DNA from 4 places in the Chitinibacter mangrovi genome. Region 1 is predicted to be linked to each of the others. Evidence: predicted binding sites of a transcription regulator. Region 1 holds the regulator's gene; each other region holds the start of a gene.
The links. The regulator FNR, encoded in region 1, switches genes on or off when oxygen is low (the NO sensors DNR and NnrR bind a similar motif). The targets are predictions, from matches to a motif close to TTGATNNNNATCAA.

Region 1 (7,657 bases):
CCTTGCCTGCGTGGTTTTTGTCCGCAGATACTGGTCAAAAATCATCGCAATAGAACGAATCAGCATCCGGCCCTTGGCGGTGACAAACAGGCCATCGGTCTCGATAGTCAGCAAACCATCAGCAACCAACGGCTGCAGCAGCGTCAGCTCCTGGGCAAAATAATCAAAAAAGTCGATCATATAGCTGACTTCAATCGCCTGATAATACAGCTCGAATTGGCACATCAGCGCCTGAATCACGGCGCGGCGAATCACATCATCCCGATTCATCTGCAAGCCGCGCACCACCGGAAACTCGCCCGCATCGAGCTTGGCGTAATACTCATCCAGCGTTTTGACGTTCTGATGGTAATTGGCACCGACCTTGCCAATGGACGACACGCCAAAGGCAAGCAAATCACAGTCCGCGTGCGTTGAATAACCCTGAAAATTGCGCTGCAGCCGCCCTCGGCGCTGTGCGACGGCCAGATCATCGTTGGGCAGCGCAAAATGATCCATGCCGATCAGCACATAGCCAGCGTCCAGCAGTTGGCTGATCGAATTTTGCAGAATATCGAGTTTAACTTCAGCCGCAGGCAAATCAGCCTCGTTGATCCGGCGTTGCGGCATAAAACGCTCGGGCAGATGCGCATAGTTGTAGAGCGCAATACGATCCGGGCGCAAGCTGAGCACCCGTTCTATCGTCTCGGCCACAGTGGCAGCGGTTTGCTTGGGCAAGCCATAAATCAGATCGACACTGACCGATTTAAAGCCGTGCATGCGCGCCGCCTCGATCACCGAGCGGGTTTCCTCCTCGCTCTGAATCCGGTTCACGGCCTCTTGCACCGCAGGATTGAAATCCTGAATCCCGACGCTCATGCGGTTAAAACCCAAGCCAGCCAGCGTGCGGATCATCGATTCGCCCACTTTGCGCGGGTCGATTTCGATTGAATACTCGCCGCCCGGCAGCAAATCAAAATGCGTTCTGACCACCCCGATCAGCCGGGCAAGTTGCACTTCGGACAAAAAAGTTGGCGTACCGCCGCCAAAATGCAGCTGGCTAACCCTGGAGCGCTGCGGCAGCTGGGCGGCATTCATCTCGATTTCGCGGTTGAGGTAGTCGATATAGACATCGGCCTTGCTCGTGTCTTTTGTAATGATTTTGTTACAGCCACAGTAGTAACATATGGTATTGCAGAAAGGGATGTGAAAATAAAGAGACAGTGGGCTAAGCAAAGCGCCGGGCAGGCGCTGCTGCAAAATCTGTGCGTACTGCTCGCTACTGACCACTTCAGTAAAGCGGTCTGCCGTGGGGTAAGAGGTATAACGCGGGCCCTTGCCATCGTAACGAACAATCAGCTCGCGATCGAATTCAACCCCACCGAGACCCTGTATTAATTCCTTGCCCATTGTGTATTCTGCCTTGATTGTTGCGCTGTTTTTTTATTGCTTCGGGCTATCCCGAGATGCTTTGCCGCGGCCTTACGTGACAGACTGTGCCAAGCGACTTTGTCTTCATGCTGGCTTGACCAAGCAGAGCGCCGCTGAAATGATTGCCACAAAATCACGCCGGAGCGGGTGCAAACTCAAGCTAGCTGGCGCAGCTTAAAAGCTAGTACAATGATTGAGCTTGATCCATATCAAGTTCCTTGCACTGACAGTGGGGTATCTACCTCTTCGGAGAGGTACAATACTTACCCTGCCTGTTTTAACTATCATCTTGTGAGAGTCCCATGATTTCCCCGATCCAAGTTCGCGACATGTCACCACGCCATCTGCGCAATTCATGCACCAACTGCAGCTTGCGTGAACTCTGTCTGCCTTTGGGTCTGTCGCCGGAGGAAATGCAGGAGCTGGATGGCATCATCACACAGGCCCGCCCGGTCAAACGCGGCGAGGCGCTGTATCGTGCAGGTGAGCCATTCCGTTCGCTCTACGCTATCCGCTTGGGCTTTTTCAAAGCCAGCGTGATTTCGGAAGATGGCCGCGAGCAAGTGACCGGCTTCCATATGTCGGGCGAATTGATGGGCATGGATGCGATCAGCACGGATGTGCATACTTGCGACGCGATTGCGCTGGAAGACAGTGAAGTCTGCGAGCTACCATTTAATGATATTGAAGAACTGTCACGCGAAATCCCGCTGCTGCAACGCCACTTCCATAAAGTGATGAGCCGCGAAATCGTTCGCGATCATGGCGTGATGCTATTACTGGGCAATATGAAAGCCGAAGAGCGTCTGGCGGCATTTTTGCTTAATCTGTCGCAACGCTTTGCCATTCGAGGCTATTCGTCCAGCAGCTTTCATTTGCGCATGACTCGCGAAGAAATCGGTAGCTATCTGGGCTTGAAGCTGGAAACGGTGAGCCGCACCTTGTCCAAATTCCAGGATCAGGGCTTTATCAAGGTACAAAACCGCCTGATCGAGCTGGAGAACATCGACAGCTTGAAAAAACTACTCAATACCTGCCACGACGAGTAATTTACCCAAAGGGGTATATTGATGCACACTCATCTAGTAGCCCCTTCCCAGCTTATACCCCTAATCTCAGCGCGGCTTGGCTTTCATCCGCCTGTGCACAGCTACAGCCTGCATCCTCTGAGCAGCCAGCTACAGGGCATCGCCAGCGGTGCGCAGGTTTTGCTAGTGCAGGCGCCTGATGATCAATACGTGCATCGCCTGCAAGCCAGCCATCCCAATCTGCTTGATTTGCTGCTCGTCCCTTCCCCGATCGCCCCGAGCCACGGCTTTATCACGCTGGCCAGCGGCAACAATGCACAACTGACCGAGGCGGCCAGCCTGATCGACCATCTGGCACCCATCCACAATGGCTGGCTCCATATTGGGCCGCTGGGCTCATGCGGATACATCAACCAGCTTTGGCATACACTGCTCACTCCGCAAGGCGCGCCGCCATTTCTGGACTGGAGACTGCTATCAGAGGCAAACACGCAAGCCAAGGCACTGGATCACACCCTCACACAGGCCGATCTGATTGCCCAGCTGGCCTCACTAATGGCTCAGCAACAACTACAGATCCAGACCATGGCCAGCATTTCTCGCCGTTTTCTGGCCGACTATCCTGACGAAGCATTTATCCCCCACCACCCGCAAACCAGCAACTTCTTTGGTGCCTTTTCAGCAAGCAATCAGGCTCCGGCTGAGCAGCTGGCGCGCTTGCTGGCTCAGTATTAAACACATCCACAACACCATAAAAAAACGCCACCCGAAGGTGGCGTTTCAGGCTACTGACAAAGTGGGATATCAGCACTGCCAAGTCACGGCAAAGCCGTGCCTGAGAAATCGAGGCTCGAAACTGTAGCCTGTCTGTTTTATTCCCACCCCTTCCGTCCCCTCCTTGAGGGGAACCTCGCGACGCGAGTGGCGTTTATCGTCAAATAAAAACGCCACCCGAAGGTGGCGTTTTTACTAGCACGAAAGGCGCTTTATTTCTTTTTGATGGTATACAGCGGCGTCTGACCGGCAATCACCGAACCTGAAGCCAGATTCAGCAAAGGCGCAAAGTCATCAGCATTGCTCAGCACCACCGGGCTAATCACCGATTTGGCATTGGCACCCAAAAATTCAAGATCCAATTCCAGCACAGGCTGACCAGCTTTGACAAAGCTGCCCTGCTCGGCCAGACGCGTAAAGCCCTGACCACCCAGTTTCACCGTTTCAATACCGATATGCACAATCAGCTCGACGCCTGCATCATTCACCAAGGCAAAAGCATGGTTGGTGTTGAAAATCTTCACCAATTGCCCATCGCATGGCGCAAGCACCGTTTTGCCGGTTGGCAAGATGGCGACGCCATCACCCACTGCTTTGCTGGCAAATGCAGCGTCTGGCACATTTTCCAGCGCGACAATTTCACCGGTGATTGGCGAGAGCAGTACCAATTCATCCGCAGCAGAGGCGACTGAAACAGAGGCCTTAGGCGCCGCACTCACTTGCGGCGCAGCCTCAACTACTTTTTTGCAGCAACCCCAACGTTGGCGCGCAACTGATCAGCGATCAGCTCGGCTTTAGGTCCAACGATGATTTGTACGCTTTGTTTATTGAGCTTGATGACACCGCTCGCACCAAGGCGTTTTGCAGCTGCTTCGTCAACCAGATCAGCATCATTCACTGACAAGCGCAGACGGGTAATACACGCATCGATATTGGTAATGTTTGCAGCACCACCCACTACGTTCACGTAAGCAGCGCCCAATTGCGCCACATCACCAGCCGCAGCAGATACCGCAGGCGCGGCTGCAGCAGCGTCACCCGCCACTTCATCTTCACGACCCGGTGTTTTCAGGTTCAAAGCTGTAATTGCTGCACGGAATACAAAGTAGTAAATCGCAAAGAACACCAGACCTTGAACGATCAGCATGTACCACTTAACTGCCAGCGGATTTTGCGATGACAAGAACATGTCGATAAAGCCGCCCGAGAAGGCAAAGCCTGAAATCCACTGCATTTGGGCTGCCAGGAATACCGACACACCAGTCAGGAATGCATGCAACACATACAACAGTGGTGCAACAAACATAAAGGAGAACTCAAGCGGTTCAGTTACACCAGTGACAAAAGAAGTCACTGCAGCCGCGCCCATGATAGAGGCAACCGCTGCTTTGTTAGCTGGTTTTGCAGTGTGATAGATAGCCAGCGCAGCACCAGGCAAGCCGAACATCATAACAGGGAAGAAGCCTGCTTGGTACATACCGGTTACACCGGCAACAGCCTTGCCTTCCGCCAGTGATTTAGCACCACCCAAGAAGTTAGGGATGTCGTTAATGCCAGCAACGTCGAACCAGAATACCGAGTTCAGCGCGTGATGCAGGCCAACCGGAATCAGCAAACGATTGAAGAAGGCATAGATACCAGCACCCACCGAGCCCAGATCTTTAATGGCCATACCAAAGTTAACCAGTGCATTGTAAATCACTGGCCAAACCGCCATCAGAATGAAGGAAACAACGATCATCACGACCGAGGTCACAATAGGCACACAACGACGGCCACTGAAGAACGCCAAGGCTTTGTGCAATTCAACCTGGCTGAACTTGTTGTAGACCTCGCCCGCAATCACACCGGCCAAGATACCTACAAAGGCATTTTCAATTTTGCCAAATGCTTTTGGCACGTCTTCAGGCTTGATGCCTTCGATTTGCGCAACAGCACCAGGAGAGAGCAATGTCGTGACAACCAGGTAACCAACCAAACCTGCCAAAGCTGCCGCACCGTCTTTATCTTTGGACATACCATAGGCAACACCCACGGCAAACAGGATAGGCATCTTGTCGATAATTGCCGCACCTGCCTTAACCAGGAACGCAGCCAATTGGCTATTAGACCCCCAGCCCGCAGGATCGAGCCAGTAGCCAACGCCCAGCATAATTGCCGCAGCAGGCAAGACGGCGACTGGCACCATCAGCGAGCGGCCGATTTTTTGTAGATAACCCAGAATATTCATCTTGTTCACCTTTAAATGACGCTAAGATTTTTATAAATCAGCTAAGGTCTGTTGACGTTTGGTTTGCCGTCGCAAACCAAACGTCAACAGACCCCAGACTGACATTTTATTACAACTCCAACCCCTGAATCCCCAAGCCATAGCCTAGGAACTCTAACTGGTATGGCGATTATTAACTGTCAACACAATATTAGGCAATGTTTAACTACCGACATGTGCGGGACAGAAAACAGATCACCTTGAACACAACAAGCAGATTCATCAGCTCTGTTAGCGCTATGGTTTGCAAGAGGCAAACCTGAACCCAACAAACCTCATGAATATGGACTTATGGCAAGGATGGCATACCCAGCTCTGACATGATCTTGAGATCGCTCAATAATTACAATGCAGCGTCCAGCTTCTTAATAATTTGCAACATTTCTTTACATTCAAGCCAAGGCCGCAGCACAAATCGGCCACTACCTAGCATGAAAAGACAAAAAGTGTTCTTTTATGCTGTTTCAAGCCGCTATGGCTTCGGTTAGAATGGTTTCTTTTTGTGATTGGTTCTCCTACTCATGCTCACAGGTAGCCTTGTCGCGCTCGTCACCCCTATGGATGTGAACGGCGAAATTGATTTTCCCACTTTACGCAAACTGGTTGATTGGCATATTGAGCAAGGCACCAATGGCATTGTCGCTGTTGGCACAACGGGCGAATCGCCCACGGTAGATGTGGAAGAACATATTGCGATCGTTCGCACCGTCGTCGAGCAAGCAGCAGGGCGTGTACCCGTGATTGCAGGTACGGGGGCCAATTCAACGCGTGAAGCGATTCACCTGTCCAATCAGGCGCTGGCAGTCGGCGCCAATTACGGTCTGAGCGTTGTACCCTATTACAACAAACCTACGCAGAATGGCCTTTACCAGCATTTCAAAACAATCGCTGAAAACACCGCTCTGCCTACGCTGCTCTACAATGTGCCTGGCCGTACAGCGTGTGATCTGAGCAATGACACCGCCTTGCAACTGGCGCAACTGCCCAATATTGTTGGCATCAAAGACGCCACCGGTAATCTGGAGCGCGCAGCCGAGCTCATTAAAAAGGCTCCGGCCGACTTTGCTATTTACAGCGGTGACGACGCCTCAACCCTGCCCTTCATCCTGATTGGCGGTCACGGCACCATTTCGGTCACCGCCAATATTGCACCCAAGGCCATGAGTCAGATGTGCGCCGCTGCAGCAGCAGGCCAAATCGATGCCGCCAAACAGATTAACGATCAATTGCAAGGCCTGCACCGCCACCTGTTTATCGAAGCCAACCCAATCCCGGTGAAATGGGCACTGGAAACCATGGGAAAAATCCCGGCCGGAATCCGCCTCCCCCTAACCCGCCTGAGCGATCAGGCACAAAGTATTTTGCAAGCGGCCATGAAAGACGCCGGTATTCATTAATCAGTTCAGCTTTTTTGGAATCAACCGAATGCACGCAACCAAATTGAAGCAGTTAACCCTTGCAGCTGCAGTAATTACTCTGTGTTCCGCATGCTCAACCGATGGCTCACTGGGCTTGACCAGCAAGGTGGATTACCGCAGCGGTAGCGACAACATCAATACCAATACACTTGAAGTGCCGCCGGACCTAACCGCAATCAGTGGCACATCTGCTTACAATTCGCCCAATACGGCCAAAGCAGCAGAAGAAATGCAATCATTGCGCAAGCAAGCGGGCAATACCGTTCTACCTCAGTACACCAATGCTCGGATTGTAACGCAGGATGGTATCCGCTTTATTGAAGCGGATGTTACACCAGATCAGGCTTGGGATAATGTGAAAGATTTCTGGCTATCAAATGGTTTTATTCTGACCACCGAAAATCCGACCATCGGCATCATGGAAACCGACTGGCTGCAAAATCGGGCAGATTTACCCACCGATGCAATCACCAAATTATTCCGCAAGATTGCAGATCAATTTGTATCAACCGACACACTGGACAAATACCGGGCTAGGATTGAACGCAGCAGCAAACCCAATGCGGTCAATATCTATATCACTCACCGTGGCATGACTGAAGTTTACAAAGAAGGTCAAGCAACTACCCAGCAATGGAATGGCACAGTCTGGACACCAAGCGCACCAAAACCTGAACTGGAAGCAGAAATCATGGGTTTGATGCTGCAATCCTTTGGCGTCAGCAAAGAAGCTAGCCAACAAGCCATTAAGCCTGTCG
Region 2 (7,657 bases), 1.7 Mb from region 1:
CACGATGAAAGAGCACGGTATCGGCAATATCGATCTGGTGTGCGTGAATCTGTACCCATTCGAAGCGACGATCGCTAAACCAAATTGCAGCTACGAAGACGCGATCGAAAACATCGACATCGGTGGCCCAGCCATGGTGCGCTCGGCAGCGAAAAACCACGCTCATGTGGCGATCGTGACCGATGCGGCTGACTACAGCGAGCTGATCGCTGAAATGCAAGCCAACGACGGCGGCTTAACTTTAGCAACGCGTAAAAACTTGGCGAAAAAAGCCTTCAGCCACACTGCAGCCTACGATGGCGCAATTTCAAACTACCTCACCGCTTTGACTGCCGACGGCGAAAAAGCGGCTTACCCTAACCGCCTGAACTTGCAATTCGAAAAAGTGCAAGACATGCGTTACGGCGAAAACCCACACCAGTCTGCTGCGTTCTACCGCGACCTCGATCCAGCTGCGGGCAGCTTGGCCAACTACAAGCAACACCAAGGTAAGGAATTGTCTTACAACAATATCGCTGACTCGGACGCCGCTTGGGAATGCGTGAAGCAATTTGAAGAGCCAGCTTGTGTGATCGTCAAACACGCCAACCCATGTGGCGTGGCGGTAGCGAAAGACCTTTACACCGCGTATCGCACGGCATTTACCACCGACACGACCAGCGCTTTCGGCGGCATTATTGCGTTCAACAAGGTCGTTGACGTTGACACACTTGAAGCTGTTTCGGCGCAGTTCCTCGAAGTGCTGATCGCACCGGGCTACACGCCGGAAGCGTTGGCACTGGTAGCGAAAAAACAGAACGTGCGCGTATTGGAAGTGGCGATTGAAAGCGGCGAAAACCGTTTTGATCTGAAACGAGTGGGTGGTGGTTTGCTGGTACAAACCCCAGACGTACACGCTTTGACTTTGGCCGACTTGAAAGTGGTGACCAAGTTGCACCCGAACGATCAACAATTGAAAGACCTGCTGTTCGCCTGGAACGTGGCGAAATTTGTAAAATCGAACGCGATTGTGTTCTGCGGTAAAGGCCAAACGCTCGGCATTGGCGCGGGCCAAATGAGCCGTGTGGATTCAACCAAAATCGCTGCGATCAAAGCGCGCAGCGCTGGTTTGGAATTGCGTGGCTCGGTAGCGGCGTCAGACGCCTTCTTCCCGTTCCGCGACGGCGTGGATGTAATCGCTGAGAACGGTGTTTCGGCGATTATCCAACCGGGCGGCTCTTTGCGTGATGAAGAAGTGATTGCAGCAGCGGATGAGCATGGCATTGCCATGGTGATGACCGGCATTCGTCACTTCCGCCACTAAAATTATCGGCTGCAATGCGTTTGGACTTCGTCATCGGATCGCTCGTGTACTCGACGTACACGTCGCAATCCGATTCCTTGCCCATCCGCATTTCGCTCGCTAATTAAGATTTTTGGCTGCGCGCCGCGCTGGCTTTGTCGCTACGCGGCTCGTGTACAGTATGTGCACGTCGCCACTAGCTTCGCACCAGCACAGCGCTCGCTCAAGAATTTAAATGGAAATAAATGCGTTTGGGCATCGCCCTCGGATCGCTCGTGTACTTAGAGTACACGTCGCAATCCGGTTCCTTGCCTGTACGCATCTCGCTCGCTAATTGATTTGGCTACGCGTTAGAAATCTAAATCATTTAATTGGCTTGTGCGTGTCGAGCTGCGGGGTTTTCACCTCACACCTCACACCTCACACCTCACAGGAAAAACCATGAATATTCTGGTCATCGGCTCTGGCGGCCGCGAACACGCGCTGGCGTGGAAGCTGGCGCAATCGGAACGCGCGAGCAAAGTTTTTGTTGCGCCGGGCAATGCGGGCACTGCGCTCGACAAAACGCTCACCAACGTCAATATCACCGATATTGCGGCGCTGGTGGAGTTTGCCAAAACCGAAAACATTGTGCTCACCGTGGTTGGCCCGGAAGCGCCCTTGTCGCAAGGCGTGGTCGATGCTTTCCGCGCCGCAGGCCTGAAAATCTTTGGCCCGACGCAAGCCGGTGCACAGCTTGAATCATCCAAAGACTTTGCCAAAGCGTTTATGAAACGCCACGGCATTCCCACTGCCGATTACGAAACCTTTGCCGATGCGGCTAAAGCACACGCCTACATCGACGCCAAAGGCGCGCCGATTGTGATCAAGGCCGACGGTCTGGCGGCTGGTAAAGGCGTGGTCGTGGCCATGACTTTGACCGAGGCACACGACGCCGTTGATGCGATGTTGTCCGACAACAAGCTCGGCGACGCTGGCGCGCGCGTGGTAATTGAAGAATTCCTCACCGGCGAAGAAGCCAGCTTTATCGTGATGGTTGACGGCAAAAACGTGCTGGCGATGGCATCAAGTCAGGATCACAAACGCCTGCTTGATGGCGACGAAGGCCCGAACACCGGGGGTATGGGCGCGTATAGCCCGGCGCCAGTGGTGACGCCGGAGATACATGCCCGGGCATTGCGCGAAGTGATTATTCCTACCGTACAAGGCATGGCCAAAGACGGCATCGAATACACGGGCTTTTTGTACGCTGGCCTGATGGTGTCTGAAGATGGCAGCCTGAAAACACTGGAATTTAACTGCCGCTTTGGCGACCCGGAAACGCAGCCGATTATGTTGCGTTTGAAATCCGATTTCGTCACGCTGATCGAACACGGCGTGAATGGCACGCTCGATCAGATCGAATGCGAGTGGGATCGACGCGTTGCACTGGGCATTGTGATGGCCGCGGCCAATTATCCGGAAACACCGCGCAAAGGCGATGTCATTACTGGCTTGCCGGGCGAGCTGGAAGACGGCCACGTTTTCCACGCTGGTACAGCGCTGAACGCCGATGGCCAGCCTGTCACCAGCGGTGGCCGCGTACTGTGTGTGACCGCCTTTGGCGACAGCTACAAAATGGCGCAGAAACGCGCGTATGAGATTCTGGAAGGCATCCATTTTGACGGTGCACAATATCGCAGCGACATCGCGTGGCGCGCCATCAACCGCAAATAATGCATTTAGCAACATCCATCAAAGCGGCCTCGGCCGCTTTTTTTATGTCTGCCATTCACGCACAACGTGACACAAGCAGCAAATCTTAATCCAGATCAAACCTGCGCAAAACAAGATTGATTTTCAATTAGCACAGGTAGATGATTTGCAGACTTAATGAAAATCAGTCTCGCTTATCATGAATCTCGCTCAACTCCCCCACGGCCAATATGCTCAGGTTTGCGCTTTGAATCTTCCCCCCGAGCTGGCACAACGCCTTGCGGCGCTGGGCTTGCGGCTCGATAGCACGGTGACAGTGCTGCGCCGGGGCTGGCTGGGTGGCCCCTTGCAATTACGCGTTGGCGGCACCGAGCTGATGCTGCGCCGCGATGCTGCGCAAGGCATTGAAGTTCAACTTTTGAATCGTAATGTACCGCTGGGCGTGATTGCCGAGGTGGCAGCATGAAACGCATCGCGCTGGTTGGCATGCCCAATACGGGCAAATCGACTTTATTTAATCGCCTGACCGGCGGAACGGCACGCGTCGCCAACTGGCCGGGGCTCACCGTTGAGTTGGCTTCAAGCCGGATTCTGCTCGGCGCGCAAATGGTGCAGGTGTTCGATCTGCCGGGTATTTATGATCTGACCGGCGGCGCGGAGGACGAGCAAGTTGCGCAGCGTTTTTTAAGCGAGGCCAAACTCGACGCCGTGGTGCTGGTACTCAACGCCTGCCAGCTTGATCGTCAGCTGGCGCTGGCTTTGCAGCTCAAAGCACTTGGCGCGCCACTGATCATTTGCCTGAATATGCATGATGAGGCCAAACGCGCTGGAATCAGCATCGACGTCGCCACACTGAGTACAGCGCTGGGGGCGCCAGTGCAATTGCTCAGCGCCAAATATGGCCAAGGCCTTGCCGAGAGCAAGAAAGCCATTGAGGGTATATTCAGCCAGGTAGCAGAACAAATAGACTTCAACCATATACCCCATACAAACGATTCAAGCATCTTGCACGCACAGGAAAAGCAGCTGTTTGATCGCTGCGTGCAGCAAGCGCCGACACTCAACGAGAGCGCAACGGCCAGACTGGATCGCTTCGTCTTGCATCCATGGCTGGGTTTGCCGCTGTTTGTACTGATGATGCTGACCTTGTTCCAGCTCACCTACGCCATCGGTACGCCATTGCAAGATTTGCTCGAAGCGGGCCTCACCTGGTTTAAAGACAATGCACTCGTTCCCGCCACCGCGAGCCTGCCTTCATTCTGGCAAGGCGTTATCATCAGTGGGCTGTTTGACGGCGTGAGCACGGTGCTGACCTTTGCGCCGATTATCTTTTTATTCTTCTGCCTGATGTCGGTCATCGAAGATTCGGGCTATTTCGCCCGCGCCGCTTTTATGATGGACGGGCTGATGAGCCGGATGGGGCTCGATGGCCGTGGCTTTGTCATGCTGATGATGGGTTTTGGTTGCAATGTGCCGGCAATTATGGGAACGCGCGTCATCCGTGATCACAAGGCGCGACTGCTGACGATGCTGACAATTCCATTCTCACTGTGCTCGGCGCGGCTACAGATTTTCCTGTTTTTAAGCGGCGCGCTCTTTAGCCCGACACATGCGCCGTGGGTCGTGCTCTCGCTGTATCTGGCCAGTATCCTGATCGCGATGTTCACTGCGGTGCTGTTCAAATCAAAATTCAAATCGAGCGAGCCTTTTGCGCTGGAATTACCACCGTATCGCCTGCCGCTGCTGACCCATATCTGGCGGCGCGGCTGGGGCGAAGCACGCGACTTCCTGCGTCTGGCCACAACGATGATCGTACTCGGCGTCGTGCTGGTCTGGCTGCTGACCAATTTCCCCAACCCGCAACACAGCTACGCAGCGATCATTTCCGATTTTCTCGCGCCGGTGCTGCGCCCAATTGGGATTGAATCAACGCTGTCGATTGCGCTGATTTTCGGCTTTGTCGCCAAGGAAGTGGTACTTGGTGCACTGTCGGTCATCACCGGCCACGAAGGTGCCGCGCTGGCCACCCAGCTCTCGCACACACTGGACCCCGTTTCGGCGTACAGTTTTATGCTGTTCTCGCTGATTTATATTCCGTGCGTGTCGGCGATTGCCGCGATCAAGAAAGAATCCAAATCCAGCCTCTACACCGCGTTTTCGATGAGCTGGTCGCTGGGTTTGGCGTGGATGGTGTCGTTTGTGTTTTACCAATCCGCGCGCTTATTGGGGTTCTAAAATGGCTCACACAAAAAGCCCGTTAGTGAATGCTAACGGGCTTTTTGTACTTGATTACTGCTAATATCTGATTGCATCTCTCGATCAAAGCGATGAGTCTACCCAAAAAGAGCGGCCGTTCTTTCCACCCAAAAGGTAAACCAGAATGAGCAAACCATTACACAGAATTGTGATTGTCGGCGGTGGCGCAGGCGGTCTTGAACTGGCCACCAAACTTGGCCGTGAACTCGGTGGCAAGAAAAAGGCCAACATCATTCTGGTCGATGGCTCACCGACGCATATCTGGAAACCGCTGCTGCACGAAGTGGCCACCGGCGCGCTCAATACCGGCGAAGACGAAGTCAATTACTTTGGCCATGCTTACCGTAATGGCTATCAGTTTGAATTTGGCTGGATGCAAGGCGTTGATCGCGAGCGCAAAACCATCACGCTGGCCGCAGTGCGCGATGCGCAGGGCGATATCCTCACCGGCGAGCGCGAAATCTGCTACGACACACTGGTACTGGCATTGGGCGCGATCGCCAACGACTTTGGCACGCCAGGCGCGCAGGAACACTGCATGTTCCTGAATACGCCCAGCGATGCCGAGCGCTTGCGGCGCCGGATTCTGGATTTGTCATTTGCCGTCGGCGCCAGCGGCCACGGTGCAAGCAAGCTGACCATCGGCATTGTCGGCGGCGGCGCCACCGGTGTCGAGCTGGCCGCCGAAATCGACCACACCATCCGCGAGATGCATAACTACGGCGCCAATCTAAGCCCGGCGCAGCTGGAAATCACCATTATTGAAGGCGCGCCACGCATTCTGTCCGGCGCGCCCGAATCACTATCACACTACGCCACCGAAGCGCTGGCGCAGCGCGGCATTATGGTCGCGTGCAATGCGCGCGTGGCCGCAGTCTCAGACAGCGGCTTTACGCTGGCCGACGGCCAGCAGCTCAAGGCGATGATCCGCGTCTGGGCCGCTGGCGTTAAAGCAGCAGACTGGTTATCCGGCCTGGGTCTGGCGACCAATCGCAATAATCAAATCGAAGTGACCACCTGCCTGCAAACGCAGACCGACCCGAATGTGTTTGCCATTGGCGACTGCGCCGCGGCCAGCGACGGCGAAGGCGGCCCGCAGCTGGCGGCCACCGCGCAGGTTGCCCACCAGCAAGCCAGCTGGCTGGCTGACGCGCTGATCAGAAAGCTCAATGGCCGCGAGATCACGCCTTTTGTCTTCAAGCCACAAGGCATGATGGTCTCATTGGGCAAGCACACCGCCGTTGGCAGCCTGGCCGCGATTGTCGGCCCGCAGCGCAATTATTATGTCGAAGGCCGCGGTGCAAAGCTGATTTATGCCTCGCTCTACCGCCTGCATCAGGCCGCCGTCCACGGCTGGGTGCTCGCAGGGCTGTTGTGGATAGGCGACAAGCTGCGCCGGGTTGCCCGCCCAACGCTGAAACTGCACTAAGCCCAAAGGGGTAAGGCTTTTGCCGTGACATTCGTCACCAAAGGCCTGATTTCAGGGTAAAATAGCGCTCTTTTGTCTTTCATTTGCTTTGCTATCCGGCTTTTCGGCGGCAAAGCCGATGCACTCTTGCAGCGATTATCCGGCACCATGAATCTCGTCGTTTTAGGGCTTAACTACCAGACTGCGCCTGTCGCAGTACGGGAGCGGCTTGCCTTTAATCCGGACGAGATGAACGTCGCGCTGGCCGAGCTGGTGAGTCTGAAAGGCGTGTTTGAAGCCGCGATTGTCTCTACCTGTAATCGCACCGAGCTGTACTGTCACGCCCGCGATTTGGATGCAGTGAAGTATTGGCTGGCAGAAAATCGCCATCAAGACCTACAGAGCATTACCCCCCACCTGTATATTCATCAAGGCACCGAAGCTGCGCGGCATGCGTATCGCGTCGCCTGTGGACTCGATTCAATGGTGGTGGGCGAAACGCAGATTCTGGGCCAGCTTAAAGACGCCGAGCGCACCGCGCGTGAAGCGGGCACGCTGGGCACGCTACTCAATGGTGTTTTCCAGCGTGCTTTTTCCACCGCCAAGGAAGTCAGAACCCGCACGCGCATCGGTGCGGCCTCCGTCTCGATGGCAGCAGCGTCAGTTCGGCTAGCCGAACGGATTTTCCCGACCATTGCCGAGTGCAAAGTGTTATTTATCGGTGCGGGCGAAATGATCGCGCTCTGCGCCACGCATTTTGCCGCCCAGTCCCCCTGTAAGATGGTAGTTGCCAACCGCACGCTGGAACGCGGCCAGGAATTGGCCAGCGAGCTGGGGGGCGAGGCGATTTTGCTCAGCGATTTACCCGAGCGCATTCACGAATTCGACGTGGTGGTGACATCGACCGCAGCACCGCTGCCTATCGTCGGCAAAGGCATGATCGAGCGCGCACTCAAGCAGCGCCGCCGTCGGCCGATGTTTATCGTCGATCTGGCGGTGCCGCGTGATGTGGAAAG
Region 3 (7,657 bases), 1.4 Mb from region 1:
CGCCAACCAGCGCGACGCTGGATGCGGTATGGTGCGGCGATCGAAAGGGGCGCTGACCAAAGCGGCTGGGGTCTAGCCCTTTGGCGGCCAGTGATTGTACCGTGGCCGCTTCCAGCGCTTCGTGTTCGGTCAGTGGCGGCAATAGCCCGGGCAGGCGTTGCGCCAGCATTGATTTGCCAGTGCCTGGCGGGCCGATTAGCAGTAGCGAATGATTGCCCGCCGCTGCGATTTCCAGTGCTCGCCTTGCTGCCAGTTGGCCTTTAACATCGGCCAGATCAGGGTAACTGGCTGGCGGGCGTGATTCGGGAGCGCTGGCTGGCATCAGGGATTCGTGTTGCTGGGTGCTGAAGTGCTGGCATACTTGCAGTAAATGCTCGGCAGCCAGTACGCTGGCATCGCTAATCAGTGCCGCTTCCGCGCTGCTGCACTGGCTGATAATCAGCGTGCGCTGGGCGTCCCGGGCGGCAATAGCCAGCGCCAGACCGCCACGAACTGCGCGCAATTGCCCGGTCAAGCCCAGCTCGCCAGCAAATTCAAACTCAGTCAGCCGATCAATCGGCATTTGCTCGCTGGCCGCCAAAATACCGATAGCAATCGCCAGATCGTAATGCCCTGCGCCTTTGGGCAAATCGGCTGGTGCCAGATTGACCGTAATGCGCCGTGCCGGAAATTCAAACCCAGCCACCTGAATGGCGGCACGCACCCGTTCTCTGGCCTCGCGCACTTCGGTGTCGGCCAGCCCGACCAGATTAAAAGCAGGCAGGCCGTTGGCCAGATGCACTTCAACCGTCACCAATTGAGCGTGCATACCGTCTAAAGCGCGCGAATACACCACTGCCAATGACATGTTTGACCCTTGCCGATGCTATGCTGAATTTACAGTGTATGAAGCTTTGGCAAGGATTGAATGGAAAGATGGAACAGAACAAACCAGTGATGCCGGATTTTCGTAATTTTGGCGTTATATTTCGGGCTTTGATGTTGGTGCATCTGGGTATGCTGGTCTATGCGCTGGCTGGGATGAATGCTTGGTCGGAATGGGCGCTCAGGCTGACCGATGCCGCGTTCTGGGTCGAGCCGGTACTGATGGGCGCGATGGCTTTGCTGGCGCTGTGCGCGCCGCTGCTGCGACGCTGGCCTTACCGGCGCAGCCTGATGCTGGTCTATGCGCTGGTTATGGGCTGGACGCTGGTGATTTATCAGGTCTTTAGCAGCATCATGCTCGATGCCTTGCGGGCCGATTTGCTCCAGATGCAGCTGCTGGCGTTGATGACGACCAGCTTTATGATGTGGCACTACCAGCTCTGGCTCAAGACGCTGTCGCCACGTCTGGCTGAAGCACGGCTGCTGGCTTTGCAGGCGCGTATCCGGCCGCATTTTTTCTTCAACAGCCTCAATGCAGTGCTATCTTTAATTCGCAGCCAGCCCAGATTGGCCGAACAGCTGTTGCAAAATTTATCCGAATTATTCCGCGTGGCCATGGGCAACCAGTCGGCACTGTCCACTTTGCAGCGTGAAGTCGAGCTGGCTCAAGGCTATTTGGAAATTGAAAAAGTCCGGCTGGGAGAGCGGCTGCATGTTGAATGGCATGTCGACAAAATGCCGGGCAAGGCATCGATTCCGCCGTTGATTTTGCAGCCATTGCTGGAAAATGCCGTCTACCATGGTATTGAGCCCAGTATTGAAACCGGCATTATTCAGATCAATATCTTCCGGTCACGCAATGAAGTGCATATTGATATTCGTAATCCGATGATTAATCACGCAGTACAGAGAATCGGTAATGGCATGGCTCAGGATAATGTGAGAGAAAGGTTGTTGTTATATTTCGATGCCGAGGCAAATCTGAGCATTCAGCGTGGAAATGACTATTATCAAGTACATATCGTGCTGCCTTATCGGGAGCTAAACAATGAACAAACCGTTGCGCCTGTTTTTAGTTGATGATGAATTGCCAGCCCTGATGCGCTTGCAAGACCTGCTGGGGGATTGCGCGCAAGAGTGCCCGCACGTCATTGTTGGCACGGCCACCAATGGCATTACTGCTTTGCCGCAGATTGCCGAACACGAAATCGACGTGGTGATTCTGGATATCCAGATGCCGCAAATGAGCGGCATCGAAGTCGCCCGCAAGCTGCTGAATCTGTCACGCCCACCGATGGTGATTTTTGCTACGGCATTTGAAGATTATGGCGTGGCTGCGTTTGATGTTCGTGCGGTTGATTACCTGCTTAAACCGATCCGCACCGAGCGCTTACTGGCGGCATTAAAACGTGTTCTTGAATTGCGGCATAACCCTGGCGAAGCCAGCGCCGCTGCGCCAGTGAATGATGGTGCCCGCAGTCACTTCAGCGTGTCCGAGCGTGGCCGCGTACACCTGATTCCGGTGTCCGAAGCGCGCTTTTTGAAAGCGGAGCAAAAGTACATCACATTGCGTACGCACGACCGGGAATATCTGCTGGAAGACTCGCTGACCAAGCTGGAAGATGAATTTGGATCAAAGTTTGTGCGAATACACCGCAACTGTCTGGTTTCCCGCGATAGTATTGCCGGATTCGAGCGGGCGACGATTAATGGTAGTGACGGGCATTGGGTGGTGATTCTGCGCGATGTGCCCGAGCGCTTGCCAGTGAGCCGGCGCCAGCAACACGTGATCAAAGAATTCAAGAAAGGCCATGATGGATAATTTCAGTATCAACACCCCATCCCTGCTGTTTCCGGCCATTTCCCTGCTGATGCTGGCGTATACCAATCGCTTTCTGGCGATTTCCGGCATCATCCGCCAGCTATACGAACACCACCGCGCCAATCCCCACGAAAACATCTTGCGCCAGCTGAATAATCTGAAAATGCGGGTCTGGCTGATCCGCTATATGCAGGCGCTGGGGATTAGCAGCCTGTTGCTGTGTATTGTCTCGATGGTGCTGGTTTCGATCTCGCATGCCGATTGGGCTCAGCTGCTGTTTATCGGCAGCCTGATTCTGATGGTGGGCTCGCTGGTGCTGTGTCTGCTGGAAGTGATGGTGTCTGATGCCGCGCTGAAAATTCTGCTGGCTGATATTGAAGACGAGATACGGCAGCATTGAGCTGAAGGGTATTGGAATACCAAGATACCCTATGTGGTATTTACCTGAAAGTTAATAAGAAAAAGGCCATGGGGATATACCCATGGCCTTTTTCTTTATGCCAGTAAAACCAGCCCCCACATCATAGCCAGATTTATCAGGCCGATCAGCTGTGCTGCACTACCCAGATCTTTGGCGCGTTTGGCCAGATGGTGTTTTTCCAGCGAAGTATGGTCCACTGCCGCTTCGATCGCCGAATTGAGCAATTCGACAATCACACAGGCCAGATGGCTACCAATCAGCAAGGCTTTGCCCCAGATTGGTACGGGCAGATACAGGGCCACCGGAATGCCGGCCACGGCCAGTAACAACACCTGGCGAAAAGCCGCCTCGTTTTGCCAGCCTGCACGCAGGCCATCAATTGAATAACCCAGTGCATTGAATACCCGCTTGATGCCTGTTTTGCCTTTAAATGGGCTCTCACTCACGCTTGCTCTCCTGTTACTGCTGGGTTGGAAAATACATCGGCATAGCATACATAACTGCTGATTAGCGCGACTGGCAAGCCGATCAGCAAACCTAAAAAGAAGGGCAGCATCAGCAGCAAAAGCAGAAGCCCGCCCAGCAAGGACATCAGCAAGATGGGCGACCAGTTGCGCCAGAAGGCTAAAAATGACATTTTCATCGCATCAGTCGCGCTCATCTGATTGAGCATCACCAGCGCAGGCGCATAAAAATAGGCGCTATACACCAAAGCAAAACAGCCCAGCATCAGCAGACCCAGCGGCCATAGATGGCTGATCTGGCTAAATTCGCTGATTTCTTTGGGCAGCGCGTCAATCACGCCGATCAGCGCCAGACCATCGATTGCCGCAGAGAGCAGAAACATCAGCGTAATGGTACCCAGCATGTAATAAGCCCCCACCTTGATCAGATCAATCGTATAGCTTTGAAAACCGGCAAACAGTGTCGCGATGGGGGGCTGCTCACCCAGATCGGTGCGCTGCGCCGCCAGCATCAGGCCACCGAGCAAAACCGGCCCCAGCAAAGTGCTGAGAAAGCCGCCAATGAACGGAATCAGGCTGCTGGCCAGCATAATGACAATAAACAGCCCCGTCATGCCCACCCATGCCGTTGGTGCCTGACGAAACAGCCGGAATGATTGCACGATCCACGCCCAGCCTTGCGCTGTGGCCACGCTGCGCGGCTCAATGGCGCTATCAATCACGGCGTCAAGATCAATCATCGGATTGTGTTCTGACATGCTAAATCCAGAGTAATGACAAAATGCCCTAATGCTAGCAGCTCGTTTGGGCTTGCGGACATTTTTCAATGGCAGTATTAAGGGCGCATTAAGCATTGGCATCTGCACGTACAAATAAAAAACCGCTGCCGACCAATGAGATCGTGCAGCGGCCCGATTGGCCAAAGCGCCCTTAAATGGTGGCCAGTGCCTGACGTGCGATCATCAGCTCTTCATTGGTTGGAATCACATACACTGCCACTTTGCTGTCGGCCAGGCTGATGCGGCGTGGTTCGCCCGAGCGGACGGCGTTGGCCGCTTCGTCGATTTCCACGCCCAGCCAGCGTAGCTGGTGGCAAACATTGGCGCGGGTGATGGCGTCATTTTCACCAATCCCGGCGGTGAACACCAGGCAATCCAGGCCGCCAATCGCCGCGGCCAGCGACGCGGTTTCCCGCACAATACGGCGGGCGAAGTAGTCGATGGCAAATTTGGCCAAAGGCTCGCTAGATGATTGCAGCGCGCGCATATCGCTGGAAATGCCGCCAGACAGGCCCAGCAGACCTGATTCTTTATACAGCAGCGTTTCAATCTGTTTGGCGTCCATCTGCAGATGGTTCATCAGGTGCAGCAAAACACCGCCATCAATGCTGCCACAGCGCGTGCCCATCGGCAGGCCTTCCAGCGCGGTAAAGCCCATGGTGGTCGCCTGACACTCGCCACCGAGCAAAGCCGCCATGGACGAGCCATTGCCCAGATGCGCCACCACGGTGCGCCCTTCTGCTGCGCGGGTGTCGATATGTGGTAGCACGCTGGCGATGTATTCGTATGACAAGCCGTGGAAACCGTAACGGCGGATGCCTTCTTTCTGCGCAAATTCATAGGGTAGAGCAAACAGCTGGTTCAGCTCGGGCTGTGTGGTGTGGAAGGCCGTGTCAAAGCAGGTGACTTGCGGCGCATTGGGCAGCAGATCCTGCAAAATCTTGATCGGCGCAATATTGTGCGGCTCGTGCAAAGGCGCCAGCGGAATCAGCGCTTCCAGCCCGGCGATCAGTTCGGGCGTCACTCGCTCCGGATGCGAATATTTGGTTCCGCCATGCACCACGCGGTGGCCCACCACCTTGATTTCGCGCCCGCCCAGACGTTGCTCCAGCCAGCTGAGCATATGGCGCAGTGCGTAATCGTGATTTTTCGGCACATCGGCAGGCAGCACTTCGTCGGCCACTTTCTGGTCGGCGGCGTCCTTGGCGGTGAATTTGGGTTCTACATACAGGCCTTCCATTTGCCCCTTGAACAGCACCTGTGGGTCGGCCGAGCCAGCGGTTTCAAACAAAGAAAACTTGATGCTGGAAGACCCTGCATTAATGACCAAGACCAGATCGCTCATGGAAAACTCCTCAATTCATGGAAAATCGCCGCAGCGCCAGCGTGTGCCTTGCTTGTGGTGCGGTGTTTAAATAATACTAAGCAAAATTTATCACACGCCAGCATCAGGCCGAAGGCCGTACATGGTGTGCTAGCGCTGCGTGAAAAAGGTTTCTTTTCGCTATGCTACGCAGCATAGTCTGCGTGGGCGCACATCTTATTGGCGAATATCAATGCTTGGATACTATTTGGATCGTAAATAATGACAATCAGCTATACCACGCATCTGATCTGTGCGCCCGATTTACCCGAAGCGGCCGAGGTGCTGGTGTTTCACGTGAAACCGGGGCAGTTTGTCGGCTCTGACACTTTGCTCATGACCTTGCTGGCCGCCGATCAGGAATGGCCAGTGCATGCGCCCGACGATGGCCAGATTGGCAGTTTGATGGTTGAACATGGCGATTTTGTGAACAGCAATGATTTGCTGCTGCTCATGGAGATTGCCGAAAAACCATCGGCTTTTGCTTTGCTCGATTTCGATGCGGAAGACACGTCAGCAGCCCACACCATCGTGGCCGCGCCACCGCCGATCACCGAGCCGGTTCCCGCTGCTGGGCAATTGGCCGTCAGCTCTGCTGCTGCCACACTGGCCGCCAGGCTGGGGGTCGATCTGAATCGCTTGAGCACGGAGACCCTGATCGACGAAGATGCCGTCCTCGAATTTGCCCGTCAGGAATTGCTCACTCTGGGCAAAATCCGCAAATTGCTGGCTTAGTGGCAAGCCTGTCTTCGGTGAATTCAAATCTGATTATTGTTTGTTATATGCATGGCTGGGGTATGTGGCTGTAGGAAAATCTATATATGCTCTCCAGTGTTATACCCATTAGTCAATATTTCAGGTTTTAATCTTGCTGGGTGATACACCAAAGTGTTGTCTGAAGCGACGTGAAAAACTTGCCACTTCCTGATAGCCCACCGCGCTGGCCACCTCGCCCACGCTCAGGCCTTGTCCCAGCAATTGCCGGGCGTGCTGCATGCGCAGGTTGAACACCTGCTGCCCCGGCGCTTGCCCCAGATGCGTCAGGCAGAGCCGGTGCAAATGCGCGGTGGTGATCTGCAACTGTCGTGCCAGTGTTTCTACCGACCAGTCTTGCGCTGGCGCTTTGGCCACTTCGCTAAATAGCGCGTGCAATTGCTGCGGCCAGCCCAATCGCATTTCGCTCGAGCCCACGGCGCGCTGTAGCTGCAGGCTGAGCATTTCCAGTGCTTGCATCACCAGGGTATAGCGCTGTCCGTCATTGTGCAGCTGGGCTTCACGCTGATACAGGGAGATGGCATCGTGAATATGCCAGCCTGCATCGCTGTCTTTGACATAGCAATGTGGCTGCACCAGATGCGCCCAGCGGATATCGTTACTGAGCAATAGCCACGCAATATGCAACGGCTGATCGCCGGTGCGCCGATAACCGCGCTGCCCGCGCGCGGGCTGAAAAGCCATTTGCCCGGCGTTGAAAGGCCAGCGGGTTTCGCCTTCAAACAGCTCGCCCTGCCCGCTCAGGCAAAACACCAGCACATGAAAACTGGAGTCGATTCGCTCGATTTCGCACTGGCCCCATGCTTGCGAGACGCCGCACATAAAAATCGCCTTTTCGCGGATCGCCGGGTGCGAGGCCTTGTGAAACACATGCGCGCCCACCTGACGATTCCAGCCCTGTTCGTCGCAATCGAAGCGTTCGTAGTAAATCAGTGCCATGGCGGTTTCTATGAGAGATTTAGACAAATAGCAGGTAATCTTCGAGCATTCCCATCCAATCTGCAAGCTGATTAAATGTAAATTCATCAGCCATGAGTAAGTGATCAAGATGGAAAAGTCAGCAATCTCTGAATACGCCACCGCCGCACTGGCCTGCTATCAGGCGCAATGCGGCGGTGTGGCTACGCTGGACCGTGAAATTAGCGGCTTTTATGGCTGTGCCCTGCTGCT
Region 4 (7,657 bases), 290 kb from region 1:
CCGCATGAGCCGTTTTTGCAGCCATAGGGCATATTAAAGCCCTCGCGCATCGCTGCATCCAGCAGGGTTTCACCGTCAAACACGCTCAGTTGCTGACCTGAAGGTTCAATGATAAGTTGCTTGCTCATTCTTTTGGATTTCCGACTTGTGCGAAAAAAACGCTTGTTAATTATTGGTTGCGGTGACGTTATTCGGCGGGCACTGCCCTGGCTACTGCAGCGTTTCAAGGTGTATGCCACTGCACGCAGAGCCGATAAAGCGCTACAGCTGCATACCCTAGGCATCCACCCCATCGTCGCCGATCTGGATCAGCGCCGGACTTTAGCGCGCTTGGCAGGCCTAGCTGATCTGATCATCCACAGCACGCCGCCCGGCGAAGGCAAAGCTGACCTGCGTACTCGCCGCCTGCTGGCCGCGCTCTCGCAGCCGCGAACCTGCGGCGCGCTCGCCCCGCAAAACGCGATTTTAGCACAGCGCAGCATCGTCTATATCAGCACCAGTGGCGTTTACGGCGACCATGGCGGTGCGTGGATTGACGAAACCTCGCCGCAATTGGCCAGTACCGGCCGGGCGTTGCGCCGCATCAGCGCGGAAAATCAGCTGCGGCAATGGGCACGTGCTCAATCAGCCAAGCGCCGCGTCTGCCTGCTGCGCGCGCCGGGGATTTATGCGCTTGATCGCCTGCCTACCGCCCGCATTGCACGCGGCGAGCCGGGCATCATCGCCAGCGAAGACAGCGTGAGCAATCATATTCACGCCGATGATCTGGCGCATGCGGTCTGCTTGGCGCTGTTTCGCGGCCTGCCGCAGCGTAGCTACAATATTGTCGACGATGCGCCGCACACGATGAGCGAATGGTTTGACCAAGTATCCGACTTCACCGCCCTGCCCCGCGTGGCCAAACTCAGCCGCGAAGACGCACAAAGCCAGCTCTCGCCGACGATGTGGTCGTATATGAACGAATCGCGCCAGCTCAGTAATCAGCGCGCCAAACGTGAATTGCGCTGGCGGCTGCAATACCCGACAACCGAGGCGTTTTTCCATGCCAATCAAGGCAGGTATATCGCTACAAGAAAATACTAGATTGACCTGTAGCCATATACCCTATTAAGACCAAAAGCGCTCCAGCCAGCTTTTCTTGTGCCAGCTTTTTTGCGCGCCACGCGACAGGAAATGCTCCACGTAGCGCTGGTCGCCTTCCATGATGTGATTGGTCAGCCAGTTGCGCAGAAAATGCAGCAGTTCGAACGACACCGCTTCGCCATTATTGAGCCGCGCTTGCAAATCGTTCATCTGGCTAATCAGGTCTTCGTGATGCGCTTTGTGCGTGTCGTATTCGGGGTAGCCCAAAATGCGCATCAGGCTCTCTTCCACCGTAAAGTGGGTTCGGGTGTAATCGGCTAGGCGCTGCAGCACGGCAATCGAGGCATCGCGGCCGTGATGGTGGCGGATCGCATCGTGCAATTCATTGAGCAGATTGACCAATACTTTGTGTTGTTCGTCGATTTCCTGAATGCCAACCGATAATGATTCATTCCATTCGATAAGCAGACTCATACTCGTACTCCTTACCAGTCAACGCTGGCTATTGTGTAGCCTGCATACTGCCCAGAGCACCAAGCACCATTTTGATTTGCGTCAAACAAAGCGCCAGATCAGCCCATTGTTGTGGTCAACAATTCTCGGACAGTAAATTAAGTTGTCTTTCCTTAATAGCAGGGGCTAGCCCGCCATTGGCGGTGTGTGGCCGCTGCCAGTTGTAATACGCCATCAGGTAAACGCCAATATCCAGCTTGGCTTCTTCTGCAGATTCATACCCAGGCTTTGGTATCCATTCTGTTTTAAGACTGCGAAATAACCGCTCCATCGGCGCATTATCCCAACAGCACCCGCGCCGACTCATGCTTTGCTGCATCTGGTAGCGCCATATCCGTTGCCTAAACAACCGGCTGCCATATTGGCTACCCTGATCCGAGTGAAATATCACTCCCAGTGGCTGGCCACGCTGTTGCCAGGCATGATCTAACGCACGGCTGACTACCTCGGCATCCGGGTGCTCACTAAGCGCCCAGCCCACCACGCAACGGGCAAACAAATCCAGCACCACAGCCAGATAAATCCAGCGATTACCCGCCCAAATATAGGTGATATCGCCACACCAGACCTGATTCGGTTGCTCCGGATTAAACGCCCTCTGCAATAAGTGCGGAATGTCTGGACGTTCATCTTTGTGGACTTTGTAGCGATGCGCGCCTGGCTGTTTGCACTGCAAATCGGCTTCTCGCATGAGCTGGCGCACTTTATATCGGCCAGCCGTAATGCCTTCGACCGCCAGCATCCAGACTAGACTGCGGCTGCCTACCGCATTTCGGCTTTGCTTAAACAGATTGCGTACTTTGGCGCGCAACTCGATTCGTTCACGATCAATATGCTGGCGTCGATGCCGGTAATGGTAATAACTGGAACGGCAAATACCGAAGGTGCTGCAGACCATTTCTACGGGTTCATGCTCACTTAATTGGTCTACCAGCGCGTACGATTGAGTTCGTCCGCCATTAAGAGAGCTGTGGCTTTTTTTAACAGGGCTTTCTCCCGTTCCAGCCGATCAATGCGCGCTTCGAGCTCCTGAATGCGACGCTGGTCTGGCGTGAGTGCTCTGGCCTGCGGCGTGATGCCCTGTCTTTCCTGTTTCAGCTGCTTAATCCAGCGACGCAGTATGTTCTCGCCGACGTTCATCGCCTTACTGGCTTGTGACACCGTGTGGCCTTGATCGACGACCAGACTGGCGGCTTCGGCTTTAAATTCCGGGGTAAATGTCCTGCGAACTTTGCTCATGAAACACCTCGTTAATGGTGGCGAGATTACCACCTAAGTTGGTGTCCGAAATCATTGAACCACAACACATTTCGCTGCAAGGCCGTGCTACAACACGCCCGCCAGCTCGCGCTCCAGCACGGTTTTGAGCGCGGCAAAGCAGGCGGGGTCGATCGCGCTGCCCACCATGCCGGACATGATTTCGATGGTTTTTTCCGGTGAATTGGCCGCGTGATACGGGCGCTCGGCGCTGATGGCGTCAAAAATATCGGCCACGGTGATAATCCGCGTTTCCAGCCGGATCTCGGGCGCACTTAGGCGACGTGGATAGCCATTACCATCCAGCCGCTCGTGATGCGCAGCGGCGACAAAGGCAAGATCAGCGAACTGGGCAATTTTGCCCAGAATCTCCTCGCTTAAACGCGCGTGCTGCTGAATGGCGCGAAACTCGTCGTCGGTCAGCTTGCCCGGTTTTTCCAGAATGGCGCTGCTCACGCCCAGCTTGCCGACATCGTGCAATAGCGCAGCACGTTTGACCCAATTACGCCGTCGGTCATCAAAACCCAGCTCCTGCGCGATCAGGTCGGCATAAAAACCGACGCGCTCGCTGTGGCCGGCGGTAAACGGGCTTTTGGCGTCGACCACCTGACCAAAAGCCGAAGCGATTTCGTCCATATAGTCATCATCGAGCGGCACGGTAAATTGCGCGGGTTCGAGCTCGAGCACGGCTTTGGCGATCTGTGGATCAGCCAGCGTGTGCCAGAACGCCTCGTCAACGGCGACTTTTTCAAATGCGGCCACCAGCAAAGGGTCAAACCAGAAATCGGCACGCTGGCGGATTTCACTCAGCGCAGCTTCTTTACCATGCGAAAATTGAAAAACGTCGATCACCTGCGAGAGCAAAGCAATGCGGGCATACAGCGGAATCTGCTCGCCTTGCAAACCGTCCGGGCGGCCGCTGCCATTCCAGTGTTCGTCCAGCGAATGAATCCCCTGCGCCACCGATTCGGGGAAACGCAATTGCCGCGCAATCCGCGCGCCGCGATCACACCGCGTCTGGATCAGCTCGTTGGCGATCGTGTCGCCGTTGCGCATGATATTCAGAATCGCCGTCAGGCGTTTGGTCCAGCTTTCATTGCGCCCGGTGTGCTCGAATACAAAGCCGAGCACTTGCGATAGATTGGTGCCGACCAGCTTGAAATCACGTTTAAAGCTCTGATCATCGGTGAGATACAGCTCGCAAATGCGCGCCGCATTACTGCTGCAACCCAGATCTTTGAGCAGCAGCGTGTAATACAGCTCCCACAGCGCCTGCTCACTCATGCCGATCTGCTTGCCGATATGCACGCCAATCCAGCAGCAACGCACGCAATGCCCCTCGGGCTGACCTTCGGTCATATCCAGCGCGTAAGAGAATGCACCCAGGAGTTCGGCCAGTTTCAATGATTCGCTCATACACGCACCTTGCTTGTTGAAGTTTCCAGAATAGACAATTGCACCCAGACGAATCGAGGCGTATTTGCCCCACCCAAATACATACCACAGGTATAGCTCTGTAGAAAATATAGAGTAAACGCCACAGAGATATACCCCATATAAAAACAGCGACCCTAGGGTCGCCGTCTGATTGGTCTTGCTTGGTTTTATTCTGGCTTAATCCGCGCCCCGCGCGCGGTCGGCGTTGAATTTGGCCACAAACTGCGGGAATTGATCGACTTCGATCGCATCGCGCATTTCCTGCATCAGCACTTGGTAGTAATGCAGATTGTGGATGGTATTGAGCTGCGAGCTCAAAATCTCCTGGCTGCGGAATAAGTGATGCAGGTACGCACGGCTGAAATTGCGGCAAGTGTAGCAATCACAGCTCTCGTCGAGCGGGCGCGTGTCTTTTTTGTAATGCGCGTTTTTGATTTTGACATTGCCGTAGCGCGTGAACAGCATGCCGTTGCGCGCATTGCGCGTTGGCATCACGCAGTCAAACATGTCGATGCCTTGCGAAACGCCAAACACCAGGTCTTCCGGCGTACCGACGCCCATCAGATAGCGCGGCTTATTCACCGGCAATTGCGGCGCGGTGTGCGCCAGAATGCGCTCCATTTCTTCCTTTGGCTCGCCCACCGACAAACCGCCAATCGCCATGCCGTGAAAATCCAGCTCGTTCAAGCCAGCCAGCGATTCATTGCGCAAGTCTTCGTGCATCCCGCCTTGCACAATACCAAATAGCGCGTTTGGATTTTCCAGCTTATTGAATTCGTCTTTCGAGCGTTTGGCCCAGCGCAGGCTCAAGCGCATCGATTCAGCTGCCGTTTTATGATCAGCCGGATACGGCGTGCATTCGTCGAAAATCATCACCACGTCGGAGTTGAGCACTTTTTGAATGCGCATCGATTCTTCCGGCGTTAAAAATAATTTATCGCCATTGATCGGGCTTTGAAATTTGACGCCTTCTTCGGTGATCTTGCGCATCGCGCCCAAGCTAAATACCTGGAAACCACCCGAGTCGGTCAACATGGGCTTATCCCAGCCCATAAACTGATGCAGACCACCGAATTGCTCAATCACTTCCAGCCCCGGGCGCAGCCACAGGTGGAATGTATTGCCCAGAATAATCTGCGCTTTAATATCGTTCAGATCGCGCGGCGTCATCGCTTTGACGGTGCCATAGGTGCCAACCGGCATAAAAACGGGGGTTTGCACTACGCCGTGATTGAGCGTCAATGTGCCACGGCGAGCGCCGCTACTCGTGGTTTTGAGTTCGAATTGCATGAAAAACATCCTGAAAAAGCAGCCGGAGACACAGTCCAGCGCGAGGCGGCAAGATTAACGGCGCACACGGCCGATGGCAAGCGTAATATTGCTCAATAAAAACAAAACATTAGGCTAAAAATAGCGAAATAATCTAAAATTGCCAGCAATCGCTCCCCTAGCGCCCAGCCTTTTTTGCGTTTGTTCTTTAAGAGTCTTGCTACACAATGCGCCTGCTCCCTGCCCTTGTCCTTCTCGCCTTCACCGCCACAGCCCAAGCTGCGCCCATCCGGATTTGCGCTGAAAATGACTGGGCGCCGTTTTCATTTAGTCAAAAAGGCCAGGCAGTGGGCGCTTCGGTCGATCTGGTGCGGGCTGCATTTAAAAAAGTCGGCGTGGAAACCAGTTTTATTAGCGGCAGCTACAATCGCTGCCTGCGGCTGACGCTGGCGGGCCAGTACGACGCGATGCTGGATGTCGGCAAAAACCGGGAGCGCACTCCGCAATTTGTCTGGCCAGAATACCCGTACCTGGTCATGAAGCTACACCTGATTGCCAATAGCAAGCTTGCGGCACCTAGCGAGCTGCACTACGGGGTATTGACCGGCAAGCGAATCGGATTAACGGCTGGATACGAATACCCCGATAAAATGCTCAGCCAGCCTGGCCTACTGAAAGTGGAATCGAGCAGCGAGCTGGCCAATTTGCGCCAGCTCTCGGCAGGCAATATTGAATTTATGCTGCTCTCGGCAGGCACGCTGGCGACATTGAGCAAGCAGCTGGACAAGGCCGAATTGAAGCATATTCGCGATTGGGGCCAGATAGATCAGTCGGCACTGTATATTGCGTTCAATCCCAAAGCGGCCAAAGCGCAGCAATGGGCGAGCAGCTTTGATCAGGGCTGGCAGGACATGCAGAAAAAAGGCGAAGACCAGCAGATTTTCACCCGCTGGTCGGCAACACCTTAAGCCTTCAATACTCGCCTCAGGCGCCCTGCTCAGGCTCAAGCAGCATCGAATCACCGTAACTGAAAAAGCGGTACTGCTGTGCTACTGCGTGGGCGTAGGCCGCACGCATCGTATCAAAACCAGCAAAAGCCGCCACCAGCATCAGCAAAGTCGATTTGGGCAGATGGAAATTGGTGATCAAGCGATCAACCACTTTGAACTGATAGCCGGGCTTGATAAAGATATTGGTATCGCCCTCCGGCTCGGCCAGCAAACCCGTTTGCGACGACGCTTCCAGCGCGCGCAGCGAGGTGGTGCCCACCGCAATCACCCGCCGCCCCTGCGCCTTGGCTTCACGAATCGCCGCTTGCGTGTCAGCCGGAATCCGGTAGCGCTCGTGGTGCATCACGTGCTCGGCAATATTATCCACGCGTACGGGCATAAAAGTACCAGCACCAACATGCAGGGTGAGAAAGCAGGTTTTCACGCCCATTGCGCGCAATTGTTCAAGCAAATCATCGGTAAAGTGCAAGCCCGCCGTTGGCGCAGCCACCGCGCCAGGGTCGCGCGCGTACACCGTTTGATAGCGCTTGGCGTCTTCCTCATCCGGTATATGGGTAATATACGGTGGCAAGGGCAGCAAGCCGGACTGCTCCAGAATATCGAGCACGGTTAAATCCGGATGCGCGGCAGAAAAATCAAGTTTGAACAAATCGCCCTGGCGCTCGGTCATTTCAGCAATAAAACCGCCTTGAAAATGCAGCAGATTGCCGGGCTTGGGCGCTTTGGACGCCTTGATGTGCGCCAACGCCTGATGCTCGCCCAGTACACGCTCAATCAAGGCCTCGATCTTGCCGCCACTGGCTTTTTCACCAAATAGCCGTGCCTTGATCACCTTGGTGTCGTTAAACACCAGCACGTCGCCCGCTTGCAAGAGCGCCGGAAGTTCGGTAAAAACCCGATCGTCGAGCGCAGCACCGGCCACATGCAACAGTCGGCTGGTACCCCGGGTTTGCGGGGGGAACTGGGCAATCAGTTGTTCGGGTAACTCATAGTCAAAATCTGAAATTTGCATCGCGCGCGCACGCCGTAAGCCAAGATAAAAAATCGTCGCGATTATATCAGCAAAACGCCATGTAACCCGCGCCAAT

Region 2: ABHF33_RS05985 (FeoA family protein) is a predicted target of FNR. The motif match lies at 3,084-3,097, and genes of this name have one in related genera.
Region 3: ABHF33_RS08375 (biotin/lipoyl-containing protein) is a predicted target of FNR. The motif match lies at 5,894-5,907, and genes of this name have one in related genera.
Region 4: ABHF33_RS13690 (bacteriohemerythrin) is a predicted target of FNR. The motif match lies at 1,629-1,642, and genes of this name have one in related genera.

Annotation. Positions count from the first base shown of each region.
Region 1 is NZ_CP157355.1:3,185,892-3,193,548, reverse strand. It holds gene hemN (oxygen-independent coproporphyrinogen III oxidase) at 1-1,389, opposite strand, end outside; gene fnr (fumarate/nitrate reduction transcriptional regulator Fnr) at 1,713-2,459, shown strand; gene ABHF33_RS15055 (hypothetical protein) at 2,481-3,173, shown strand; gene ABHF33_RS15050 (PTS sugar transporter subunit IIA) at 3,425-3,931, opposite strand; gene nagE (N-acetylglucosamine-specific PTS transporter subunit IIBC) at 3,949-5,442, opposite strand; gene dapA (4-hydroxy-tetrahydrodipicolinate synthase) at 6,003-6,878, shown strand; gene bamC (outer membrane protein assembly factor BamC) at 6,907-7,657, shown strand, end outside.
Region 2 is NZ_CP157355.1:1,287,082-1,294,738, forward strand. It holds gene purH (bifunctional phosphoribosylaminoimidazolecarboxamide formyltransferase/IMP cyclohydrolase) at 1-1,303, shown strand, start outside; gene purD (phosphoribosylamine--glycine ligase) at 1,724-2,998, shown strand; gene ABHF33_RS05985 (FeoA family protein) at 3,177-3,443, shown strand; gene feoB (ferrous iron transport protein B) at 3,440-5,212, shown strand; gene ABHF33_RS05995 (NAD(P)/FAD-dependent oxidoreductase) at 5,358-6,662, shown strand; gene hemA (glutamyl-tRNA reductase) at 6,810-7,657, shown strand, end outside.
Region 3 is NZ_CP157355.1:1,752,014-1,759,670, reverse strand. It holds gene ABHF33_RS08410 (YifB family Mg chelatase-like AAA ATPase) at 1-847, opposite strand, end outside; gene ABHF33_RS08405 (sensor histidine kinase) at 916-1,944, shown strand; gene ABHF33_RS08400 (LytR/AlgR family response regulator transcription factor) at 1,913-2,686, shown strand; gene ABHF33_RS08395 (DUF2721 domain-containing protein) at 2,676-3,086, shown strand; gene ABHF33_RS08390 (diacylglycerol kinase) at 3,182-3,553, opposite strand; gene ABHF33_RS08385 (BPSS1780 family membrane protein) at 3,550-4,329, opposite strand; gene ABHF33_RS08380 (acetate/propionate family kinase) at 4,502-5,695, opposite strand; gene ABHF33_RS08375 (biotin/lipoyl-containing protein) at 5,936-6,448, shown strand; gene ABHF33_RS08370 (helix-turn-helix transcriptional regulator) at 6,569-7,426, opposite strand; gene ABHF33_RS08365 (phosphotransferase) at 7,536-7,657, shown strand, end outside.
Region 4 is NZ_CP157355.1:2,898,011-2,905,667, reverse strand. It holds gene ABHF33_RS13700 (CDP-6-deoxy-delta-3,4-glucoseen reductase) at 1-128, opposite strand, end outside; gene ABHF33_RS13695 (NAD-dependent epimerase/dehydratase family protein) at 148-1,083, shown strand; gene ABHF33_RS13690 (bacteriohemerythrin) at 1,108-1,557, opposite strand; one part of gene ABHF33_RS13685 (IS3 family transposase) at 1,673-2,571, opposite strand; one part of gene ABHF33_RS13685 (IS3 family transposase) at 2,571-2,835, opposite strand; gene ABHF33_RS13680 (HD-GYP domain-containing protein) at 2,923-4,269, opposite strand; gene tgt (tRNA guanosine(34) transglycosylase Tgt) at 4,468-5,580, opposite strand; gene ABHF33_RS13670 (substrate-binding periplasmic protein) at 5,787-6,527, shown strand; gene queA (tRNA preQ1(34) S-adenosylmethionine ribosyltransferase-isomerase QueA) at 6,544-7,581, opposite strand.